3 regions of the Bacillus sp. EB106-07-01-XG149 genome follow, and region 1 is predicted to be linked to each of the others. Evidence: riboswitches for the same ligand, from Rfam matches in the RefSeq annotation. Region 1 holds a riboswitch; each other region holds the start of a gene.
What was found. A riboswitch is a leader RNA that binds a small molecule or an ion and turns the genes downstream of it on or off. The one in region 1 is predicted to bind lysine.

Region 1 (5,157 bases):
ATCCAAACCATTTGAGCAATTGTAATCGTCATTACATGTTTCAAATTCCCATATGAATATACAAGTGAAAACATAATTGTTACCATGAGTGTGCTAGAAGATATGATTAGGAGAACTTTTGCACTAACAGCATTAAATTTCGTACACCAAACATAAATCCCATAACTATAAATAGCACATAAATATAGGAACACTGCAAAAAATTCAAATACCCTCGAGTACGTAATTCCTATTGCAACTGTCATAGGTGAAATGACGATGACAAACATAATAGCATCATATACTTTACTTCTCTTTTCTCTTTTCCTCCCAATTAAACCAGCTGATAACGGCAATAGAAATGCCGAATAATGAAAGTGTGCAGCTGTAAGCAAAACAATGTCGGAACTAAAGTGCATAATGGAAAGCTTTGCTACAGAAGCAAAAAACCAGAAACCACCTAAAAACAAATACATAAACGCACTATCGATAGCTGTCTCCTCTAACGGTTTCCATCCTCTTTCTAGCAATCTACTTATACCAAATAACGCAACAATTCCTGTATATACAAACCAAAGTAACGCAAAGAAATAATGATTTGTTACGAAAGCTAACGTTGCATTAATTGCTGCAATTGGATATAGCGGCGATACAAATTTATAAAAGAATACATACGATCCATTTCTTGTTTTCTTATCAATGATGCAAAATGACATCGGTATAAATAACAAAATAGATAATAAAATAATTGCTTCCACCGGGTTTATATTTGACCACTCACATATTAGAAAAATAATATAACAAGCAAACCCAACTATTATATTTTTCATATCATTTATTTCCTCTCTACAAATGTTCCCTTATATGAAAATAATGAACCAATTAACGGATTGCTTACTTGTACATGAATTCGAAAGCATTGTAGTGTTTCATCATAACTTTCTACAATGTTGGCCTCTCCGTATAAAAACCTAGGTAACGGGACTTTCCTTCCAAACATGTAAAACCATTGTTTCTTTGAAGAAATATGCATTGCCCCCACCTCATCAATATGAAAATTCAATGTAGAAACAAGTATTTGCGGTTCACCAAAATAATCTAAAATTTCATTATTCTCTTCATCCATCTGCATAATGGCGTTAAAGTATCTTTTCTTATTATGAAAATAAAAAGTACGATTCCACCGCACAAGTTCATTTCCATGTTCATCTCGCTCAGCGGTATTATGTATTGTAAATGGCACTTCCTTCCCCCGCTCAGAGAAAAACATTCTAAACTTCGATGCAATTTTTAATATCAATTTTACGAAAAAAGAACCTCCGTAAATTTCATCCATTTCTCCTTCTCCAGTAAAGCTATTTTCTTCCGTGATCTCATAGCGTTTCTGTAATTTCGGATGAAGTTTTTTATAAGAATCCCCTAATAGTCTTTCATACATATTAGCCATACATTATTCCTTTCTCTTCCTCTTGCAATTTTTTGCACTCGGTAAATCAGAACTATTTATATAACCGACAATCGATAACCCCATAAGTAGAACGTTTAATGTAGTTGGATTAAACGGCTCTGTAAAGCTTACGATATTCGTAAAACCCGCCGCTATCGTTAAAGCTATTAACATAAAAATATGTACGATAAATACTTTTCGTTTTGGAAATGGCAACAGCCATATGGCACCAAAAATAATTTCTAATAATCCAATTATTTTAAGTACAAAAATACTATATTCCGTTGAACCAATTATCACAGATAGCATTTTTACTTCTTCTGAATGAGTAAACACTAGTTTCGGCACTATTCCTTGATACATCCATACAAAAGCAAACAAAAAACATACAAGCCAATATGTCATTGTTCTTCTAATTAGTAATCTCGGATGAAGTCCCTTTTCTAACCATAATTTTAAAGCATCAAAACTCCAAGCAGTCGCCCAGCCTAATAACGGACGAAACATATAGAAATCTATTACATTTCCTATACGACCAAACCTCGTATCGTAATCATATTGCGTCTCAAAATGAATGTGTTCTTTACGCGGTGTATACTTCCAATAACCACGCCCTATTTGAATAAGTGATAATTTATTTGCTGTCCAAAATTTTAAAGAAGAAATCCGTTCACCCGTTTCTTTTCTTATTTCTCCTATCGATTCCCCTTCACCAGCTATTTCAAGTCCTAATCCAATTTTAGTTTTATATAAAAACTTCTGCGGTTCTCCTTCTTTTTTCTTTAAATACGAAATTTCAGTAAAGCGAGCATCCCATTCTATATGTATATCTGGTTCCTGTGTATATACCCATAATTTTTCCATTGTTGTGTTCATTTCTGCCGAAACATAAATAGGCTTTTTCCCCTTCATTCTTCCACCTCCTATGCACTATAAATTTAATGTACATGCTATGAATTTATTTTGCTACAGTTTTCACAAACTCCTTCAAGAAAAGAAAGAATTTTTAAAATTCATACAAAACACTTGATTCCCCGAAAAATTTAAATTATTATAAAACAAATGTTACCAACAACTTCATAAATCAAACACTCTCGCCTAAAACGTGAGATAGAGGTTGCGATACTTATGATTATTCTAATGGAGACACAGAGATGTCTATGAAATTAGATGAAAGGAAGTATTGCCGAAATCGATAATTTTCTCTGCATTTATCGATTGGGGCTGTTTTCGAATAGAAACAGAACTGTCATATGTACAGAAGTGTATGTATGAAGAGCTATCTACAAAAAAGAGATATCATTTTTATGGTATTCCTTTTTTGGCGGTTTTTTTATTAGCTCCGTTTTCTGTTTCCCTTTTCCTGTAACAGCACCATCCTCACTTATTTGAGATGGTGTTTTTTGTTTTTCTCTGGTAACTACAGGAATATTGGGATCTATATATGTCCTAATCTATTCTTAAAAATGGATGAAAGAAGGAATTCGTAATGGAAACGATTGTACAAAAATTTGGTGGCACTTCTGTTGGAAGCGTTGAGCGCATCCAACATGTAGCAAATTTAATTATTGAAGAATATGAACGAGGACATAGTATCGTCTCTGTCGTTTCAGCAATGGGAAAAAACACAGATGAACTCGTAGCACTTGCTAACGCGATTTCAGAAAATCCGAGTAAACGCGAAATGGATATGCTTCTATCAACAGGAGAGCAAGTTACTATTTCATTATTAACGATGGCACTACAAGCAAAAGGTTATAACGCGATTTCATTAACAGGATGGCAAGCTGGTATTACGACAGAATCTGTACATAGTAGTGCACGGATTACTGACATTCATACAGATCGAATTCAATCTTATCTTACTGAAGGTACGATTGTTATTGTAGCTGGCTTCCAAGGAGCCAGTGAAGAACATGAAATTACAACGCTTGGACGCGGTGGTTCTGATACAACTGCTGTTGCATTAGCTGCTGCACTGAAAGCAAAAAAATGTGATATTTACACGGATGTGACCGGTGTATATACGACGGACCCACGAGTTGTAAAAGATGCTTATAAATTAGATGAAATTTCTTATGACGAAATGCTAGAACTAGCAAACCTCGGTGCTGGTGTATTACACCCGCGTGCTGTTGAGTTTGCTAAAAATCATAATGTCATGTTAGAAGTTCGCTCAAGTATGGAACAAGAAAACGGAACAATTGTAAAAGGAGAATGTAACATGGAACAACAATCAATCGTTAAAGGTATTGCATTTGAAGATAATATTACACGCGTCACAATGAAAGGATTAGAACAAGGTGCACTCTCAACAGTTTTCTCTACATTGGCAACAGCACATATTAATGTAGATATCATCATTCAAAGTATTACAAATGAAGGAACTGTTCACCTCTCCTTCTCAATCCATTCTAATGATTTAAAAGAAACATTAGAGGTATTAGAACAAAATCAAGAAACACTTCACTATGAATCTGTAGAATATGAAAATTATTTAGCAAAAGTATCCATTGTAGGATCTGGTATGGTCTCTAATCCAGGAGTTGCTGCGAATATGTTCACTACTTTAAAAGAAGAAGATATTCATATTAAAATGGTAAGTACATCAGAAATTAAAGTATCTGTCGTTATTGACCGCCTTCATTTAGTAACAGGTGTTGAGGCGCTGCATCAATCATTTATGGCAAAAATTGAGCCTTTAGTGCAGATGAGTTAATTTCCACCGGTAAAACTTTAAAAAATATATGAATCTATTTCCTTCCTATATAAATAGAAACAGGATAGGACTGTTTTGTGGGAAAGTCGAAGTTATTCTATCGAATAGCAATTACAGTATCAAATTCTTGAAATGATAGCATTCACGAAATAAAGTTCGCGCATATTTCAATAGTAAAGGGTTTACGAAGTGTTATTCGTTAACAAGATTTTATATACTATGCCCGAAAACACCTTGTCACATTTTCCTACGCTGTGACAAGATGTTTTTTGTTTAGAAAAGATTTTAGTATAATTATGAGGATAATTAAATAATAAATTTATACATAAAAGGAGATAAAAACTATGGCAAACAACCGATTACTACGAATGGACAATGTCAGCATCGTTGTAGAATCACTTGATAACGCAATCTCATTCTTCGAGGAGATTGGCTTGAATCTCGAAGGGCGAGCTACTGTTGAAGGTGAATGGGCTGGTCGCGTAACTGGACTCGGTTCTCAGTGCGTAGAGATTGCTATGATGGTTACGCCAGATGGCCACAGCCGAATTGAACTTTCTCGATTTCTCACCCCACCTACTATAGCAGACCATCGGACAGCTCCTGTAAACGCCCTCGGTTATTTGCGCGTCATGTTCACCGTTGAAGACATTGACGAAATGGTATCCAGACTGACTAAGCATGGTGCTCAGCTCGTTGGTGAAGTAGTTCAGTATGAGAACTCGTATCGACTCTGCTACATTCGTGGAACCGAAGGAATTTTAATCGGTTTAGCGGAAGAACTCGGTAACAAATAAGTAATGTTTTATTAGACGTCTTTACTGAAGTAAAAATATTTGAAAGAACTTTACGCTTAATAAAACTTAGATTTTGAACCCCGTCCTAGCTTTAGAACGGGGTTATGCTTGTTTAAACTTTTTAACATACTATCAACATCCCGAAATCATTATAAAACAATTCAATTACTTGTTATACTCTTTCCTAGGAAATATAACGGACCCTTCTCACTTCT
Region 2 (5,157 bases), 320 kb from region 1:
CGACAGACATTTGTTCTGTGCCTACGTAATCATTTAAATTAAAGTAACGATCATATCCAAGTGCAGGATACATTACATCACGATTCCAAAACGTTTTATCGTTGGAATGGAAGACAGCAGAAGAATATCCGTATTTTTTTAATTGTTCTGGTGTAGCTGTATATTCATTTGTTGCGTGAGTAAAGAATACAGAACCGCGGTCTAACGGATAAAGTGAATTTTCAACGATAAATTCAGCATCAGAAGTTTTACCTTGTCCTGTTTGATGATAGAAGTTATCGAAATAAAAACTATCTTTAATAAGTTCATTTAAAAATGGAGTAATTTCTTTTCCATTTATTTTTTTATTAATAACAAAACTTTGTGTAGATTCCATTGAAATCAAAATTACATTTTTACCTTTTGCAGCTCCAAATAAGTTTTTATCAACTTGCTTATCTTTTGAGTCTGTATAGTTTTTAATTTCAGAGAACCCGTCACCACTTGCAAATACACGTTCAGCTGAAGATTTAGATTGAAGTGTAATATCAAATAGATGATATGTGTATAAACCTAAATTTTTCACGACAGTTTGACGATCAAATGAGCGTGAGAACATTTGTGGTTTATAAATAACTGAAACAACAATTTGTAGTGCTAATAAAGCTGTTACACCGCTAAAGAAAGTTCGCTTCTCAGTGCGAGAAAGCGGCGTCTTGTCACAAAATGCTGGGAATTTACGCGAAAGAAACATTAAAATAATCGCATCTGCAAATAAAAGTAATGTTTTGTACGTAAAGAGTTCTTTTATACTTGTCCCTAAGTCAGCCATATTATTTGTTTGGAATAAAACTGGGAACGTAACGAAATCGTTATAAAACCCATAAAACATTGCATTTCCAAATAAAATAAAGGACAGTATAAAACTGATTCCAATTATAATGCGGTTTCGGTGCTTAGATGCAAGTAAAGCAAAACCGAAAAATAAAAGTAACGCAGCTAGCGGATTAATAAAAAGCATAAATTCTTCAAAGAAATTATCAATTTTAATATCAAATGCTAGCTTGTACACAATATATGTTTTTATCCATAATAAAACGACTGCAACGAGTGCAAATCGCAGTTTTGGAAACAGACGTTGTAGCATAATATACTCCTCTCCTAAAAAGCATGACAGTTCTTGTGAGCCGGTTTGGTTAGCGCCTCATTTTATATATACGAACAGTCCTTTGTTATTATGTTTATTATACTATGAGTATCATTATACGAAAATAAAAGAGAGTTGTGGGCTTTTTTATAATAATTGAGTAGAAAAAGGGCAGTGGGAGACAATAAAACGGAGTTTCTATGTATGATAATTATCGTGCGCAGAAAGAATCGTGTAATAATACGGAGGTTATAATGCGAAAATTATTATATTTTATAGTATGCAGTAGTGTTATACTTTTTGCTTCACCGAGTGTGTCGGTAGCCCAATATGATGCACCTCTTATGGAAGATGCCCTTTATTCTGTTTTATTTCCGAAAATAAATAAAGCAATTGAAAAGCAATATGGGAGCTTGAAGCCTTATCAATGTCCTAAAATTATTAGTTTAAAAAAAGTGTATAGCGGTACATATTTATTTCAAGCAAGTATTGAAGTAACGAAGTATGAACGAGTTGCTGGGAAAATTGCTCCACCATTTGAGAAGGTAACGATTACATTTAATAATGAAGAAGGCGAATGGGAAGTGTCAAAGATTTCAGTAAAGCGCTTACCAAATGATACGAAATTAAACTGTAAAAAAACAATATAAAAAATTGTTTGACAAATAAAATGGTCCTTTGGTATTGTTAATAGCAACAATTAGATGTTTGAAAATTAAATAGACTTACCTCATCTACTCTCAAAGGTAGAGGCCGCGATAGGAAAGAGTAAGCTATGGGAGATTTAATGGAATCTGTGATCATAGGTTGAAAGGGACTATTGCCGAAATATAAGAATAACCATCTTATTCATATATTGGGACTACATTGAATAAATGTAGTACTGTCATAATATTTCTTTTATGGAGAGCTATTTGGAGATGTTGATGCGGTTTCTTATTTTGAGGAGATAACAACTCGTTTATTTTTTCAATATATATTTTTCCTAATAAGAAACGCGTGTGAACATTGTTCCGCGCGTTTTTTGTCTATCTAAAAGCGTGCTGCAATGAATAGAAGATTGGGGTTATGAGTTTTAGAGGAAATAAGGGAGGAATTCAAATGTATTTACACGGCACAAGCCGAATCAATGGGCAAGGACACTTAGAAATTGGAGGGTGCGATACGACGCAGCTAGCAAAACAATACGGAACACCACTTTATGTATACGATGAAGAGTCTATTCGAGGAAAGTGCCGCGCGTTTCATCGTGCGTTTAAAGAAAGTGGTTTCTCTTATCAAGTAGCATATGCAAGCAAGGCGTTCTTGTGCATGGAGATGTGCCGAGTAGCTCGTGAAGAGAATATGTCATTAGATGTTGTTTCTGGTGGGGAATTATATACTGCGCTTCAAGCGGGATTTCCAGCATCTCGTATTCATTTTCACGGCAATAATAAAACAGAAGAAGAAATCGTGATGGCTCTGCAGGCAAATATTGGTTGTTTTGTCGTAGATAATTTCTTAGAATTAGAAATTTTGCATGATTTAGCAGTGCAACATGGGCAATTTGTGAACATATTAATCCGTGTAACGCCTGGAGTAGAGGCGCACACACATGAATATATTACAACAGGTCAAGATGATTCGAAATTTGGGTTTGGAGTTTCAAATGGTCAAGCGATGCAAGCAATTGAGCTTGCTTTACAAAAATCAAATTATAATGTGTTAGGAATTCATTCACATATCGGATCGCAAATATTTGAAACGGCTGGATTTGTTCGAGCGATTGAAGTTCTTCATCAATTTTTAGAACAGGTGAGAGAACGCGCGAACTATGTAGTAAAAGTATTAAATGTAGGCGGAGGATTCGGAATACGCTACACAGAGTCAGATACGCCATTAACTCTTGAGACATATGTGCGAGCTGTAACAAGTGCAGTGAGGGAACAATTTACAGTATGTAATTATCCCTTGCCAGAAATATGGGTTGAACCAGGCCGTAGTATTGTAGGTGATGCTGGAACGACAATTTATACAGTCGGATCTGTGAAAGACATTCCTGGTATTCGGAAATATGTATCAGTGGATGGTGGGATGACTGATAATTTAAGACCTGCTTTATATAACGCTCGTTATGAAGCGATGTTAGCAAATCGAGGGAATGATGAGAATGAGGAACTTGTTTCGATTGCTGGGAAGTGCTGTGAGAGTGGAGATATGTTAATTTGGGATATTACTCTACCGAAAGTTGCTTCTGCCGATTTACTAGCAATTTCTTGTACAGGGGCATACGGGTACTCGATGGCGAATAATTATAATCGAATTCGTAGACCAGCTGTCGTCTTCGCGAAAGGCGGCACATCACAAATTGTTGTAGAACGCGAAACATATGAAAATATTATTGGGAACGATCGCATACGTATTAAAGAACTTGTTTAAATAGAGAAAAGGAGTTGTTCGGATGGGCAATTCCTTTTTTGTAAAATAAAATAATTAAAATATATCGGAAAACTAGGATTGAAAAAAATCAGAATTGTGATAAAATACAAATACAAAGCTTATCAAGAGAAGCGGAGGGAACTGGCCCGAAGAAGCTCGGCAACCTGCTTATAGAAAGCAAGGTGCTAAATCCAGCAAAATGGAATCCATTTTGAAAGATAAGGTAAAATATATTACCGAACAGTCTTTTCGAAATGGGAAAGATTTTTTTTATGAATAAAAAGGGGGGCTGTTCGCGTGAGTGTACGGGAACATTTTGAGGAAGTATCTGAGAAAATTCAAGCGATGCTTGCTGATATGAAATATGGTTCAATTACAATTGTTGTGCAAGATGGGAAAGTCATTCAATTAGAGAAAAGTGAAAAGGTACGTTTAAAGTAAAAAGCGCTGACTAGAAAAACTAGAGGCGGTTTTAACCTATTATATTAGGTTAAAACCGTCTTTTTGCTTTTACAGGGGGAAAAAACATGTTGACGTATGAAACGTGGGAAGAAAATAATGTTCCATTTTCAGAAGAAGATGAAACGAAAGGCGCGCTATCAGTATTAAGTTGGGCTTATAAAGAATATAAAAGTGAAATTGTATATGCATGTAGCTTCGGAGTGGAAGGGATGGTATTACTGCATCTTATAAACCAAGTAAATCCATCTGCTAAAGTTGTATTTTTAGATACAAATGTTCATTTTCGAGAAACGTATGAATTAATTCAAAAAGTGCGGGAACGATTTCCTTCATTAAATATTATAGAAAAACAGCCGGAACTTGCACTTGATGAACAAGCGAAGTTGCATGGTGAGAAATTATGGGAAAGTAATCCGAACCTTTGTTGTAAAATTAGAAAAATTTTACCGTTAGAAAAATCATTAGCAGCGGAAAAAGCGTGGATTTCGGGCTTAAGGAGGGAACAATCAGAAACACGTAAGCATACAAAGTTTATAAATCAAGATCATCGTTTTCAATCGATTAAAGTTTGTCCACTCATTCATTGGACGTGGAAAGAAGTGTGGCGATATGTATACAAACATAGCTTGCCGTATAATCCGCTGCATGATGTTGGATATCCAAGTATTGGTTGTGAGAAGTGTACGTTACCTGTAGGTGAGGGTGGAGATTCGAGAGATGGTAGGTGGTCTGGAAAAGTGAAAACAGAATGTGGTCTTCATTACCAATAAGATGAATTTGAAAATAAAGCTAAGAGAGGGTATAGAAAATGAGTATAAGAAACGAATTAGTAAACCGTATAGAGGAGACTTACGACGTATCGCAAATCGAAAAAGAAATTGAACTAGACAACATTGCGTTAAGTGATTTAGAGCTATTAGCGACAGGGGGATATAGCCCACTTACTGGTTTTTTAGGAAAGAAAGATTATGATTCGGTCGTAGAAACGCTTCGCTTAGCAAACGGGAGTGTATGGAGTATACCGATTACATTACCAGTAACAGAAGAAGTAGCAGAGAGTCTGAAAGCTGGAGAGGAAGTAAAACTTGTTAACGCTGAAAATGTATATGGTGTCATTCAAATAGAAGATATTTTTGTGCCTGACAAGGAAA
Region 3 (5,157 bases), on a different contig from region 1:
AGTAAAAATCGCTACGTTATAAAAATCGTGTATTGGGTCGCCAAAATCATATCCTCCAAAATCGATAACGATAAATTCCTTATTATGAATCATACTATTTGCTGGATGGAAGTCATCGTGTAAAAAGGTAATAGGGCGATTTTTCAATAATTGTTTATGCTCCCCTACAAAACTTAATACTGGCTTCAAATTAAGGAAGTCTATTTCATAGTTTGCTAACGCTTCTACGTATCTTTCGTATTTATTCCATCGAACCGTTCCCCATTTATTACTTGCACTTTCTCTTCCAATTGAGTGGATCCTCTTTAATACTTCCCCTGCTTTTCTTCCTGCATTATACTGTTCTTCCACCGATAGCTTCCCTAAACCTTCTTCACCATTTACACCTTGGGCCCATTCAAATACTTGTACACATTTATTTAATTCCTCAAGTTTTATGAAATGAATTAACTTGGGCGTTGGAATATGTAATAACTCTAATTGTTTCATATACGTATATTCTTCTTGTTTACGTTCAAAATGAACAGCATCACATACTTTCACAAAATAAGTTTCTTCGTTCTTTAATTCAACTTTATATTTTTCTTCATGTGAAAAACCTTTTGAAATAGCTGTACACTTTACAATACGATGCCATTCTAGTTGTCTCTCTATCTCTCTAAGCATTTCCTTCACAACATTCACCTCTATCAATATATGTACAAACTACCTAACACTTCATGCTCTCGTTTATTTTCACCTTTAAACTCCACTGCAAATGGATATTCGCCATGATGCTTCAAACGTTCTAGTACTAACCCTTCTCCTATTGGTTCACAAAACTGCACATGAACATCACCAAATGATACGCTTTGACACTCCGCATTCCATTCTTCATTCTTTGTGATTGAGCTTGCAGTTAGCCCCATTACTTCTTTCCATTTCCGTACTGTTTCTCGAACATTTTTCACTGCGTAATGAATCGTTTCAATTTGTTGTACTTTATTTTTATGTTCAGTGATTGTTCCTATGTTACGTAAATCGTTTCTTCTTTCTTCATCCGTTTCATTCCACTGTATGAAGAAAGGTAATTTCGGTCTGTTTTCCTCTTGCTTTACAAATAACATTTTCCACTCTAAAAGACGGCCATCTTTTCTTATACGTTTTCCTTCAAATGGTCCTATCGTATGTAAACCGTGCTTACTAAAATTATTTGCTAGGTCTTCAATGGCATCTGTTCGAATTGCGATTTGTAGCATTCCTTCTCCGTCTTGTAATTTTACTACTGTTTCTTGTACTAATGGATTGTCTGCTTTCTTCGCTTTTTCTTCATGCTGAACTGCTAAAAATTCTATATAGGATAAATCAAAATAACATAAACTATTCCAAGTACCCCAAGTAATATGCTCTCCGCCTATTGCAGTATGAAATCCACGCTCCTGTATTTGTTTTGCCGCTTCCTCCGGTGTACCATATACTGCGTGTACGAGATGATCAAATCGTAACATGTCTTTCTCCCCTTTCTCTCCATCCTTTTATTGTATATTTTATTTTTCTTTCATTCAATTCAAAAAACTTTAAAACCCAGTTGATTTATACGATTAATATGTATTATAATGAAACAAATTTAATTATTGCTGATTGGAAAAACCAAAGGCACTTTTCTCATACGGGAAAAGTGCCTTTTTCATTTATTATTACAGGGGGATTATTTATGCAGAAATTAATTGTCTTTGCTATTATCGGATTTTTCGCTCAATTGATTGATGGGGCACTTGGAATGGCGTACGGGGTAACATCTACCTCACTATTATTAATGTTTGGTATCGCACCAGCTGTAGCTTCCGCATCTGTTCATTTAGCTGAAGTCGTTACAACCGCCGCTTCTGGTGCATCTCACATCAAATTTGGAAACGTTGATAAATATACCGTTTCCAGGCTTACATTACCAGGAGCAATTGGCGCATTTATTGGGGCATGTTTTTTAAGCAATTTACCTGGCGATGTAATTAAACCGTACATTTCCGTATTTTTATTTACTTTAGGGGTTTATATTTTATTACGATTCATCATTCAAAAACAAATTGTTACTTCAAATAAACGTATGTCTGCAAAACAGCTTGTTCCGCTTGGCTTATTCGCTGGATTCGTTGATTCAACTGGTGGTGGTGGCTGGGGTCCGATTACGACACCTGTACTTTTGGCAAGAGGAAATGAAGCTAGAAAAGTTATCGGATCTGTAGATACGAGCGAATTTCCTGTTTCACTCGCTGCAACAATTGGATTTTTCATTTCACTTGGATGGGAACAAGTAAGCTGGGTTTGGGTATTTTCTCTCATGCTCGGTGGTATCGTTGCGGCACCAATCGCTGCATGGCTAGTACGCATCGTTCCTTCTCATTTACTTGGCGTATTAGTTGGTGGCCTTATTATCTTTACAAACATTCGTACATTGCTTACTACATTTAAAGTTGATCCAACTATTATTTCACTTTCTTACGTGGCAGTTGGTCTTGTCGTTATTATTTCTATTTTCATTGCTGTTCGCAATCATTCCAAGCGTTCTAACGCATCGACAGCCGGATATCCGAATGATCAAAAACAAATGCTACCATAACGATAAAAATACCGCCCGATATACTTCGAGCGGTATTTTTTATTTTTCTATTTTCCAATTAATCATCGTTTCTGTAGTGTCAATTCTCTTCATATGTAATTTCTCTAATACACGAATCGAGCTATCATTTTCAAGAAGTGTCTCCGCAATAATCGTTTCTACTTCTCCTGTTTGAAAAGCCCAATTTATTAATTCTCTTACAGCTTCTGTCGCATACCCTTTATTCCAATATTTCTCAATAAATCCGTAACCAATTTCTACTGTATGTTCCTCATTTGGTTTCCCTTTAAATCCTATATCACCTAGAACGATGTCATCTTCTTTGCGAATGACATACCACGCGCCCCAAGGTAATAAAACCTTATTTTGTTTTACATTTTCTACATGCCCTACAATATGCGGACCACTGTTATATCCTTGCTCGTTAGCAACTTGCATACTCTCTTCTGTACACGGTACTATATAGAGTCTTTCTGTTTCTAATTTCATGTTAATTTCCCCTTTTTTGCTTAAACGTTTTTTTAATTATAACAAAAAATATGACCTTATTATGAATGTCGAATTATTTTTTCAGAATTTTCTTTTATTTTTAAAGGGTTTTTCAATATTTTTTGCGAAACATTTGTATAACAATTTATTTATTTGTTTTTTGTTACATAACAGTAGGTTCGGGTGGAGTTTTGCAAGCGTTTCCTATACAATAACCGATATTTTTTGACTTTTCCTAACAAAATATCTTGCAATATATTCAGAAAGTCATTACAATTGCCATATATTAAAAATCTTAGCAATATATCAAATCCTCATCAATCCGATGAGGTAGAGGTTGCGACTTTTATGAGTAAAACGGACGAGACACAGAGAATGTCACCAACTCCGTTTGAAAGGAAAAGTTGCCGAAGTTTATATTTCTTCTCTGGAAATATGAGCTGGGGCTGTCTCCGAAAGGAACAGAACTGTCACGTTTACAAAATTACCGTGTAAACGTGGGGTGCTATCTTAACGGAAGGGTATGATGGGGTGGTTATTTGTGAAACGTTCCGCCTAATTCCTTTGGCGGTTTTTTGTATTTTTCTCCCCCGCTCCTTCCTAACCTACAAGAAAAGGAGTGTTGAACATGAATAGCGCAACAAATCAATCTACCTCTAAAACGCAAACTACACAAGGACAAGGTGAATTAAAACGCGGATTAAAATCTCGTCACCTTACGATGATTTCTCTCGGTGGTACAATCGGTACCGGACTATTTCTTGCCAGCGGTGGTGTCATCCATACAGCTGGTCCTGGCGGTGCACTAGTCGCATACGCCGCAATTGGAATTATGGTTTACTTTTTAATGACAAGCTTAGCTGAACTCGCGGCTTACATGCCTGTTACCGGATCTTTTAGCACGTATGCAACAAAATTTGTTGATCCATCCCTTGGCTTTGCACTTGGATGGAACTATTGGTATAACTGGGCCATTACAATTGCTGCTGAACTCGCTGCTGTAACATTAATTATGAAATTTTGGTTCCCAGATACCCCTTCTCTTATTTGGAGTGGATTATGTTTAGCTATTATTTTCCTTTTAAACTATTTATCTGTTAAAGGGTTTGGTGAATCTGAATATTGGTTCGCACTTATTAAAGTAGTTACTATTATTATCTTTTTAATTGTCGGCTTTATGATGATTTTCGGAATTATGGGCGGCGAATCTGTTGGCTTTAAAAACTTCACTGTTGCAGATGCACCATTTAATGGCGGCATTATGGCAATTATCGGTGTATTTATGGCTGCTGGGTTCTCATTCCAAGGAACTGAATTATTAGGTGTAGCTGCTGGTGAAACTGCTGATCCAGAGCGTAACATTCCAAAAGCAATTCGTTCTATCTTTTGGCGTATTCTTTTATTCTATATCCTTGCGATTCTCGTTATCGGTTTATTAATTCCTTATACGACTGAAAGCCTTGCTGCAAGCGATGTAACAGTAAGTCCATTTACACTTATTTTTGAAAAAGCGGGCGTTGCCTTTGCTGCTTCTGTTATGAACGCTGTTATTTTAACGGCAGTATTGTCTGCTGGTAACTCTGGTATGTATGCATCAACTCGTATGCTTTGGGACTTAGCTCGCCAAGGAAAAGCACCAAAGTTTCTTGGTAAATTAGATAGCCGCGGTGTACCTGTTAACGCATTAATCGTAACGTCAATTGTCGGTAGTATCGCTTTCATTGCCTCTTTATTCGGTGACGGTGTTGTATACATTTGGTTATTAAACGCATCTGGAATGTCTGGCTTTATCGCATGGGTCGGAATTGCAATTAGTCATTACCGTTTCCGTAAAGCATATATCGCACAAGGAAAAGATTTGAAAGACTTACCATATAGAGCAAAATGGTTCCCGTTCGGTCCAATTTTCGCATTTGCACTTTGTGTCATCGTAATTTTAGGTCAAAACTACGGCGCATTTATGGGCGAATCAATCGATTGGAACGGTGTACTCGTTTCTTACATCGGTTTACCACTCTTCTTAGTACTATGGTTAGGATATAAATTTACGAAGAAAACGAAAGTGATTCCGC

Region 2: linked by a shared signal. The riboswitch ahead of lysA (diaminopimelate decarboxylase) and the one ahead of AC3WTA_RS16395 (aspartate kinase) in region 1 are both predicted to bind lysine.
Region 3: linked by a shared signal. The riboswitch ahead of AC3WTA_RS23620 (amino acid permease) and the one ahead of AC3WTA_RS16395 (aspartate kinase) in region 1 are both predicted to bind lysine.

The regions. Positions count from the first base shown of each region.
Region 1 covers NZ_JBYTDP010000003.1:781,879-787,035, reverse strand. The annotation lists gene AC3WTA_RS16410 (YndJ family protein) at 1-809, opposite strand, end outside; gene AC3WTA_RS16405 (DUF4166 domain-containing protein) at 815-1,426, opposite strand; gene AC3WTA_RS16400 (DoxX-like family protein) at 1,430-2,338, opposite strand; lysine riboswitch at 2,530-2,716, shown strand; gene AC3WTA_RS16395 (aspartate kinase) at 2,916-4,145, shown strand; gene AC3WTA_RS16390 (VOC family protein) at 4,490-4,942, shown strand; partial or broken gene AC3WTA_RS16385 (helix-turn-helix domain-containing protein) at 5,150-5,157, opposite strand, start outside.
Region 2 covers NZ_JBYTDP010000003.1:461,955-467,111, forward strand. The annotation lists gene AC3WTA_RS14715 (LTA synthase family protein) at 1-1,126, opposite strand, end outside; gene AC3WTA_RS14720 (DUF3888 domain-containing protein) at 1,381-1,776, shown strand; lysine riboswitch at 1,866-2,047, shown strand; gene lysA (diaminopimelate decarboxylase) at 2,228-3,544, shown strand; SAM riboswitch class I at 3,661-3,769, shown strand; gene AC3WTA_RS14730 (YezD family protein) at 3,842-3,985, shown strand; gene AC3WTA_RS14735 (phosphoadenylyl-sulfate reductase) at 4,072-4,776, shown strand; gene sat (sulfate adenylyltransferase) at 4,815-5,157, shown strand, end outside.
Region 3 covers NZ_JBYTDP010000007.1:125,766-130,922, reverse strand. The annotation lists gene AC3WTA_RS23640 (aminoglycoside phosphotransferase family protein) at 1-675, opposite strand, end outside; gene AC3WTA_RS23635 (VOC family protein) at 690-1,487, opposite strand; gene AC3WTA_RS23630 (sulfite exporter TauE/SafE family protein) at 1,586-2,596, shown strand; gene AC3WTA_RS23625 (GNAT family N-acetyltransferase) at 2,636-3,085, opposite strand; lysine riboswitch at 3,409-3,601, shown strand; gene AC3WTA_RS23620 (amino acid permease) at 3,714-5,157, shown strand, end outside.